3 regions of the Sodalis sp. RH14 genome follow, and region 2 is predicted to be linked to each of the others. Evidence: predicted binding sites of a transcription regulator. Region 2 holds the regulator's gene; each other region holds the start of a gene.
What was found. The regulator CRP, encoded in region 2, controls carbon source genes, mostly activating them, when cyclic AMP is high. The targets are predictions, from matches to a motif close to ATGTGANNNNNNTCACAT.
Positions count from the first base shown of each region.

Region 1 (3,277 bases), 1.3 Mb from region 2:
AAGGCAATTCTCCTGCCGGGGAGAAAATACGCACATGATAATCGGCGCCGGCGGCCGAAGGCGGCAGGACAAACGTGGTTTCGGATAAATGAGTCCAGCGGGCCACGGCCAGCATCTGCCGATCGGATAAGCCATCGGCATCCAGGATCACCGCCAGGGGATTGCCCATCAACGCAGTGGCGGTAAACACATCGACCTGTTTAAATCGACGCAGCTCGGTCATAACCCATCCTTTTTAACAGTAAGGCGATTATTGCCGATTCTGGCGTGGTTGCAGGATAACTGCAAGGACGGTAAGAGGGATATTGCGCTTTGAGATAACCGCCAGGCCAGGGGAGCGGTTAACCCGCCGCCTCAGCGGACGGGCGGCAAAAAAAACTGCGCCGCCAACTGTCAATAAAAGCACCTGACAGTTGGGGCGCAGCTCTCAATGGGTTTTATACCAGAGGATCGCAACCCTTAGCCGCGGCCCGGTCCGCCGCCATGGTGATAACCGCCGCCGCCGCCATGACCGCCGCCGCCGCCCCAAGGAGGTGGCCACAGGCAACCGCTAAGCGCGGCGCTAAGAACAATAATTCCGACAAATGCTAAAATGCGACGCATTGTTTTGCTCCATATATTAATAATTACGTTACCGTTAGATGATTATCCATTCGTTAAAAGGGGTCAACGGCGGCAACCGTAAAGATATTTGGCACAGATGTTTCTATTTGCGTTTATTGCATGGAAGCGTAAATTTGGCGGAAAACGGCAGGGCTAATTTATTCATTAACATAGGAAAAAGCTTATTTAGGGCTTTTATTTATTTTAATAAAGATATAATTAAGAATATTCCTGACAGAGGATAGCAACGGGCAGGAGAAAAGAAAGCGTTATTTTGTTACAACGTAAAAAAAGCGTTTGCGCGATGATATTACGCAAACGCTTTAGGGAAAATAATGAATGGGCCAAGCCCGGATTTTTTGATGACGCGCCGGTAAAGCGCTATTCATAAACGACCGACGTACTGTGCATATTATTGCGCCCCGACACCGACGTTACCGGATAGGCGCGGTTATCGACGCGTACGGCGCGTTCACTGCCATGACCGGGCAGGGTAGGCAACCCTGTCCTGGCGCCCACGGTCGTCAATACCACCTGGTGAGGCTCATAACGGGCGGTATTGATGGTGTCGGCGGCAACACTGCCGAACGACACCATGGCGGCCAGGGCAACGATACCAAGATTAACTTTGTTCATCATGGCGCCATCCTTATTGGTAAATTACCGCCGTGCCATGCAGGTTATTCTGGCCGGTGGTGGAGGTAATCACAAAAGACTTCGCGCCTTCGGCCGAAGCCTTGGCGGACAGCTGGCTTTCCAGCGAAGACAGGTTGGCGCCGCCGGTGGCGCTGATGACGCCTACCGGCTGCTGACCCGCCGGGGCGGAGGTCGCCAGTTCTGCGGCAAAACTACCGAAAGAGACGGCGCTCAGGGCGATGGCGGCGATGGCATATTTTACGTTTTTCATAATCTTATCTCTCTATGCATTCTGGTTGCAGGATTTGTGGGTCAACGCTATTTGTTAACGTTCGATAAGTAAATACTAGTCCTCCTGGCGGCGTTGATCAACTAAATTTTTAATGATCGTTAATATAATAAATAAGCCATTGTTAATAATAAAAATTTATTTTTATTGTCAACGCTCACTCACTTTGGGTTGGAGAGGCCGCCGCAAGGGAGGAACAGGCATGGCCGCCAAATTTAACATTCTTTGGGCAATGTGACGAAAGGCACTTGTAATTTTTGTAATGATCGTTAATTATATAGGTGCCGGCTGATATCCACAAGGACGTTGTGCAAGCGGCAAGATGCCAGGCATAAAAATGCGATAAGAGAGGATGTTATGAATACCGATCATGTTGCGCCCATACGGAAAGGACGCGGACGCCCAAAACAGTTCGACCGTGACGATGCGCTGGATAAAGCGCTGGAACTGTTCTGGCGCCACGGCTACGAAGCGACCTCGCTGACCGATCTGGTGGAGGCCACCGGGGCCAAGGCCCCGACGCTGTACGGCGAGTTCGGCAATAAGGAAGGCCTGTTCCGCGCGGCGGCCGAACGCTACGTGGCGAAATTCGCCGAACGGGGCAAGGTGCTGCTGGCCGACCCCGCCTGTACGGCGGCGCAAGCGGTTGAAAATTTCCTGCGCGATACCGCGGCGCTGTACACCGACAAAGATTTGCCCTCGGGCTGCTTTATTATCTGTACGTCCGCCGCGCTCTCGTCTTCATCCGACGCCGTGGCGAAACTGCTGCGCGCGCGGCACCATTTCCAGGAAAACATGCTGGCGGATTTCCTGCGCGCGCGCCAGGCCCAGGGAGAATTGCCGGCCGGCACTCATGTGCCCACCCTGGCGAAATACCTGACCTGTATCCTGCAGGGGATGTCGGTGCAGGCCCGTGACGGCGCTACCCGCGCGGATCTGGATACCATCGTTACCACGTTGATGAAAGTGTGGCCGACTCTGGCGCGCATCGGCGCGCCCGCCGCCCGGGATACGGCACAGGTTTAACGGCGCCGCGCCGACCCGGCGCGGCCGAAAAGACAGCGGCGCGACGCAGATAAAGTTGATTCTGCGCAGGGCGCCGGTGTCCTGCGGTACGTAATATGCGTTTATCAGGTCACGTCGTGGCAATTCCGGACTGGATAAATGAACCCATTGATTGCCGATACTCCCACCGCTATTCGTTTCCTGCAGGCCTCGCGGCAAAGCGAGATCGCGGCGTTGCGACGTTTGCTGCAAACCGGCGAACTGGTGGGGGCGGTCAGTCAATTGGTGCATATGCTGCAACGCGAACGTGGCGTAACCACCCTTTACCTGAGCGCGGGCTTGCACGCCGATACGCTTGAAAAACCGGCGCGCGATGCCGTTATTGCCGAGCGTGCCGTATTGCGGCTATTGGGCCGGGAGAAAGGCGTCAATCGACCGGCGTCCGACAGCCAAAGGCTGGGGCGAATTGCCGCGGTATGTTATGCGCTGGGACGTTTGCCAGCGTTACGCCGCCGCATCCGGCGGGCCGGGATCGATCAGGCGCAGGCGGCGGCGGTATTCAACGCGGTGATCCGCAGCCTGCTGGCGCTGGTATTCGAGGCGGCGGATACGGCGGCGGAGCCGGCTGTTTCCCGGGCGTTGATCGCCATGTTCAGCTTTATGCAGGGCAAAGAGCTGGCGGGGCAGGAACGGGCGCAGGGCGCGGCGGTGTTTGCCGCGCGCGCATTTAGCGCCGCCGCCCGC
Region 1 is NZ_CP178739.1:561,172-564,448, forward strand. It holds gene ACL2XQ_RS02390 (PhzF family phenazine biosynthesis protein) at 1-223, opposite strand, end outside; gene ACL2XQ_RS02395 (hypothetical protein) at 985-1,242, opposite strand; gene bhsA (multiple stress resistance protein BhsA) at 1,253-1,510, opposite strand; gene ACL2XQ_RS02405 (TetR/AcrR family transcriptional regulator) at 1,886-2,554, shown strand; gene ACL2XQ_RS02410 (nitrate- and nitrite sensing domain-containing protein) at 2,702-3,277, shown strand, end outside.
Region 1: a site for CRP is predicted at 1,761-1,778, ahead of bhsA (multiple stress resistance protein BhsA). Genes of this name have one in related genera too.

Region 2 (3,277 bases):
GGTCGATGGAGGATTATATTAACTACATCACGCCGCAGTTTTCCCGCACCCATATCAATTTCCAGCGGGTGCCGACCGTCGACACGTCGAACCCTTTCGCCGCCAAGGCGATTCCCTCACTTGACGAAAGTTTTGTCGTTATTCATTTCCGTAGCCTGGCGCATATCGACCTGCCTTATCTGCTGGCGATGCTGCAAGGCTCCTTTATTTCCAATATTAATACGCTGGTGGTGCCCGGGGGCAAGATGGGGCTGGCGATGGAGCTGATTATGGGGCCGCTGGTACAGCAGTTGCTGGAAGGAAAGGAAATTAAGTAAACTCGAGGCCTCGGGCGGGAACACCACGCCCGATTCGACCCCATCGGCATGCTTTCCCTTGAACACGCCAGGATTCGCTGCGGTGTTGGCGGGCCTAGCATACCGTGGGGCGCTCGGTCGGGCGGGAACACCACGCCCGATTCGACCCCATCGGCATGCTCTCCCTTGAACACGCCAGGATTCGCTGCGGTGTTGGCGGGCCTAGCATACCGTGGGGCGCTCGGTCGGGCGGGAACACCACGCCCGATTCGACCCCATCGGCATGCTCTCCCTTGAACACGCCGGGTTTGAGTGCGGTGTTGGCGGGCATACCGTGCCATGGGGCGCTCGGTCGGGCAGAGAAACCATGCCCGATTCGACCCCATTGGCGCGCTCTCCCTTGAACACGCCGGGTTTGAGTGCGGTGTTGGCGGGCCGGTTAGGCGGCGGGGGCGTGGTGTTCGTCGCGCACTTCAAAGCTGTGGGTCATATTGACCGACGCGCCGAGCATCAGTGAGACCGAGCAGTATTTTTCCGCCGATAGCGTCACCGCCCGCTCCACCGCCTTGTCGGTCAGCCCGGCGCCGGTGACGATAAAATGCAGGTTGATATGGGTAAACAGGCGCGGCGCCTCGTCGCGGCGCTCGGAGGTGAGTTTGACCTCGCAGTCCCGGACGTCCTGCCGCGCTTTGTGTAAAATCGATACCACATCAATGGCGCTGCAGCCGCCGACCGACATCAATACCATTTCCATTGGGCTGGGCGCTTTTTCGCCCGCGTTCCCATCCATCAAAACCTGGTGGCCCGAGGCGGATTCGCCCATGAAAGACAACCCTTCTACCCATTTGACCCGTGCCTGCATTATGATACTCCTGATGAAAAGCTTTCCAGCAGACTACATTTTTGTTGGAAAACTGGCAATGTTACTGAACATACTTCATGCTGAAGCAAGACAACAGAAGACACTGCTTCAAACCTATGCTAAAAACAAGGCTGGATCGGCCTCATGATAATGAAAGGGCAAGAGATCGATCGGAACATCACATTACCAGACCCTAATAAGTTCCCTTACGTCGCTCCGTTTAAACGCGGAGTCAGAGTGAATAATACAAGCGCCGTAACAGGGAATACGATGTCCCGAACCTGGGATAGCGATGACAAAAGAGGATAACAGCGAATGGTTCTCGGCAAACCGCAAACAGACCCGACTCTCGAATGGTTCCTGTCTCATTGCCATATTCATAAGTATCCATCGAAGAGTACACTTATACATCAGGGTGAAAAGGCTGAAACGCTTTACTACATCGTTAAGGGCGCCGTGGCGGTGCTGATTAAGGATGAAGAAGGCAAAGAGATGATTCTCTCCTATCTTAACCAGGGAGATTTCATCGGTGAGCTCGGCCTATTCGAGGAAGGTCAGGAACGCAGTGCCTGGGTACGGGCGAAAACCGCCTGTGAAGTCGCCGAGATTTCGTATAAAAAATTCCGGCAGCTGATTCAGGTGAATCCGGATATCCTGATGCGCCTGTCGGCGCAAATGGCCAGTCGTTTACAGGTAACGTCGGAAAAAGTCGGCAACCTGGCATTCCTGGACGTTACCGGACGCATAGCGCAAACCCTGTTGAACCTGGCGAAACAACCCGACGCCATGACCCACCCCGACGGCATGCAGATAAAAATCACCCGTCAGGAAATCGGCCAGATTGTCGGCTGTTCCCGCGAGACGGTAGGACGTATTCTTAAAATGCTCGAAGATCAAAATCTTATATCCGCGCACGGTAAAACCATTGTTGTTTACGGCACGCGCTGATAGCCCCGTTATACAGGCGTGGTGCTTCGTACCACGCTTTTTTTGCTGACAGTATGTGGCGCCGGTTAATCTACCACCCTGAAGTAAACTATGCCCTGCGGCAAACCATCGTGCTATGCCTGCCGGTGGCCGCCGGCCTGTTATTCGGCAGCTTGCAAAACGGCCTGCTGTTTTCGTTGGTCCCTGCCTGCTGCAATATCGCCGGCCTCGATACCCTGCATAAACGGTTTTTCAAGCGACTGGCCGTCGGCGGCGTGCTGTTCGCGCTGAGCAGCGTGCTGATCCAGGTGCTGTTGGCCGTGCCGGTGCCGTTGCCCTTGGTGATGCTCGGCCTGGCGCTGCTGTTCGGCGTTACCGGTGAAATCAGCCCGCTGCACGGCCGTTTATTGCCCGCCGCGCTTATCGCCGCCATCTTTACCCTGGGGCTGGCCGGCAATGTGCCGCCCGCCGTGCCGCCGCTGCTGTATATTGCCGGCACCGCCTGGTACGGGCTGTTCAACGCCCTGTGGTTCCGGTTGTGGAAGGAGCAGCCGATGCGGGAATCGCTTAGCCTGCTGTATCGGGAGCTGGCGGATTATATCGAGGCGAAATATACCCTGCTGACACAGCATACCGATCCGGAAACCGCCCTGCCGCCGCTGTTTGCCCGCCAGCAGGCGGTGATTGATCTGATTGCCCAGGTATACCAGCAGCTTTATATGCTGTCGGCCAATGATCAGCTGCAGTACAAACGCCTGCTGCGTTCTTTCCAGGTGGCGCTGGATTTGCAGGAGCATATCGCCGTCAGCCTGCACCAGCCGGACGAAGTACAAAAACTGGTGGCGCAAAGCCACGCCGAGGCGGTTATCCGCTATAACGCCCGGCTGATTGCCGCGCGGTTGCGGGTACTGGCGGATGATATTCTCTATCACCGGCAGCCGGGGCGTTTTAACATGGCCACCGCGCTGTCGGCCCTGGAAAAAATTGCCGACCGGCATCCGGATAATCCGGTCGGACAGTTTTGTTATTACCATTTCAGCCGTATCGCCCGGCTGCTGCGTACCCAGCGCCCGCTTTACCGCCGCGACCTGATGGCCGACAACCAGCAGCGGCTGTCGTTTTGGCATGCGCTGGTCAGCTACTGTTCCTTTAAATCCATGGCGCTGCGCAGCGCGGCAAGGCTTGGGATTAT
Region 2 is NZ_CP178739.1:5,217,652-5,220,928, forward strand. It holds gene ACL2XQ_RS23885 (phosphoribulokinase) at 1-317, shown strand, start outside; gene ACL2XQ_RS23890 (OsmC family protein) at 736-1,158, opposite strand; gene ACL2XQ_RS23895 (hypothetical protein) at 1,118-1,306, shown strand; gene crp (cAMP-activated global transcriptional regulator CRP) at 1,474-2,106, shown strand; gene ACL2XQ_RS23905 (YccS/YhfK family putative transporter) at 2,160-3,277, shown strand, end outside.

Region 3 (3,277 bases), 1.9 Mb from region 2:
AGCGGCACCGCCAAAGGCGACATCCGGCTGGTGGTGGCGGGGATGGTGGGAAAAGATCTGGATGAACAGGCCCGCTCAAGCATCAGTTTCGACACCTGCGGCGCCCTTATCGAGGAAGCGTACGATTACCACAAAACGGAGGGCCGCATGACCCTGCGCATGTCCAATCACACGGTAAAATCCGCTGATGGCTGGGAGAGCGAGTACGATATCGCCATCATTCTCGATCAAGACGGCAAGCCAACGCTGGTTAACCATAAGCAGGGCAAAAGCCGGTTTTTTACCGGTAAAAACGGCGTGATCACCTCCTCGACCGATGCCTTTACTATTAACGAGCGGCCCGGATTTACCACCGGGACCTATGACTACGATAATAATTTGCGTCTGGTCAAAAGCACGGCGCGGGGCACCGACGCGTTCAGCAACGATGAATATATTTACGCCTATGATAAAAAAGGTTATTTCATCTCGATGCGTTCGAACCATGGTCAAACCCGTTATCAGTATGATGCCGACGGCAGGGAGGCGGGTTCTTTCTCGGTGTCACGGACGCCGGTAAGCCAGCTCACCAAAGTGGAGCAGTGCCAGCGCAACGACGACGTGGGCAACTGCATCCTGAGTTATGGCAGCGACACGGAAATTTTACCGCAGTCGATTATCAGACGACACCGCAGCACGGCCACGCAATACCAGTATTGGGACAGCGCGGAATCACATTGATTTTCCTGTGACCTTAGGCCTGCATATTCTTTTTGCCGGCATCGAGCCGCCATTATCTTTTGGCGGCGGATGGCGGCTTACTCTTTTCGTTCCTAATCTTGATAGGTTGACCCGGAAATTGATGGCGCCCGCCAGGCGTTCTCATGCCCCGTATGCAATGCTGACGATAGCGTCGGCGGCTCTTATCCCAACTCACCCGAAAAAAGGATCAGACAACATGAGCACTATCACAACCGATGACGGGACGCAGATATTCTATAAGGACTGGGGCACCGGCCAGCCGGTGGTTTTTTCCCACGGCTGGCCGCTGACCGCCGATGCCTGGGACAGCCAGATGATGTTCCTTGCCGACAAGGGCTATCGGGTTATCGCCCATGACCGGCGCAGCCATGGCCGGTCGGCCCAGACGTGGGACGGGAATGATATGGATACCTATGCCGATGATCTCGCGGCCCTTATCGCCAGCCTGGATCTGCAGGACGCCATCCTTATCGGCCATTCCACCGGCGGCGGGGAAGTGGCGCGCTATATCGGTCGCCATGGTACCGGACGCGTGGCCAAAGCGGTGCTGATAAGCGCGGTGCCGCCGCTGATGCTGCAAACGGCGGCGAATCCCGGGGGCGTGCCGATAACGGTTTTCGACGGTATCCGGGCCGGCGTGTCGGCGGATCGATCGCAATTTTATCAAGATCTCGCCGTCTCGTTTTATGGTTATAACCGCGACGGCGCCAAACTCTCCCAGGGGGTGATAGATGCTTTCTGGCTGCAGGGGATGGCGGGCGGCATCGCCGGGCAATATGCCTGCATCAAGCAGTTCTCGCAGACGGATTTCACCGAGGATCTGAAAAAATTCGACGTGCCGACCCTGGTGCTGCAGGGCGATGACGATCAAATCGTGCCGCTAGAGGTTTCGGGCCGTAAATCAGCCAAGATCATTCCCGACGCCACGTTAAAAGTATTGGCCGGCGCGTCCCACGGTATGTGTACCGTGGATGCCGATAAGGTGAACGCCGCGCTGCTTGAATTTCTCCAGGCCTGATTTCATCAGCGTTTTTTTGCCAAAAAAAAAAGCTGCCGCGGCAGCTTTTTTGACGTCATGGAAATTAATACATGGCACCGGGCGGTACGTCTTTCACGGTATTAACGTATGACAGCAGAATTTTTTTCAGGAATTTACGGAATTTCATATGCTTTCCCTCACCAGGTTTGTTCGCCTGTAACGTGTTTGCGTTTGATGAGGTAATAATATGACCTCCGTCACATAAATGCAAATATTTGTGATGCGCATCACATAAAAAAGAGCATTTTTTTACAATCCCGGCGACGTGTTTTAACACATCGCGTCAATCCGGGGCGGGGATTATAACAGCGGGGTCGCTTTGTCATTTTCATCCACCGCGACAAAATTAAACTGCCCCCGCACCACTTCCTCCCGGCCCGCCGCGTACATATCTTCAAGGAAAATGGCGACATCCACGGTGATGCTGGTCCTGCCCACCCGGCTTACCCTGCCCACCAGCTCGATAATGGTGCCGGAAGGAATGGGCCGGCTGAAGGTGATTTTTTCCGTGGATACCGTTACCAGCCGTTTGCGGCAGAAGCGGGTGGCGGTGATAAAGGAAACCTCATCCATCCATGCCAGGGCGGTGCCGCCGAACAGGGTCGAATGATGGTTTATGGTGGTGGGAAACACCACCTTGGCGACGGTGGTGGTGGATTGCAGGATTTTTTGCTTTATTTCTGCGCTTAACTCATCGTGCATAGCAATACCTTCACATCTTTTTAACAAGTTAGTGAAGTGATTATGCCTGATATCGCGCGCGCATCCCAGAGGTGCGGCAGGGCCGGAGTTCAGTTCGCCGCTAGACGATACTGTTGATAACCCCGCCGTCCACCCGCAGCGCCGCGCCGGTGGTGGCCGATGCTTGCCGGGAGCAGGTATATACCACCAGATTGGCCACTTCCTCGGGGGTCGCCAGCCGTTGGATAATAGAGGTTGACCGGTGGGTGCGCACAAAATCGGTTCCCGCCTGTTCAATACTCACGCCCGCATCCCGGGCGGAATCCTTCAGCATCTCGCGCACGCCTTCGGACAGCGTTGGGCCGGGCAGTACCGAGTTTACCGTGACCCCGGTGCCGGCGGCGAGTTTGGCCAACCCGCCCGCGACGGCCAGCTGCGCCGTTTTGGTCACCCCGTAATGGATCATTTCCGGAGGGATATTAAGCGCCGACTCCGATGAAATAAACACGATGCGCCCCCAGTCGCGTTCCAGCATGCCTTGCAGGTAAAAACGCGCCAGTCGTATGCCGGACATAACGTTGGTCTGGAAATAACGCTCCCACTCATCGTCATCCACGTCGAAAAAAGGCTTAGGGCCGTAAATGCCGGCGTTATTGACGATAATATCGGCGGCGGGTACGGCGCCGGTAAGCGTAGCCACGCCCGCCGCATCGGACAAATCAGCCGCCACGCCTTCAACCGCCGCCTGCGGCACCGTGTGTCGCAACTGGCCCAGCGCCTTATCTACCGTGGCCTGGCTGCGGCCGTTAATCACCA
Region 3 is NZ_CP178739.1:1,092,052-1,095,328, forward strand. It holds gene ACL2XQ_RS04825 (hypothetical protein) at 1-720, shown strand, start outside; gene ACL2XQ_RS04830 (alpha/beta fold hydrolase) at 938-1,759, shown strand; gene azuC (stress response protein AzuC) at 1,824-1,907, opposite strand; gene ACL2XQ_RS04840 (acyl-CoA thioesterase) at 2,081-2,482, opposite strand; gene ACL2XQ_RS04845 (SDR family NAD(P)-dependent oxidoreductase) at 2,583-3,277, opposite strand, start outside.
Region 3: a site for CRP is predicted at 1,996-2,013, ahead of azuC (stress response protein AzuC). Genes of this name have one in related genera too.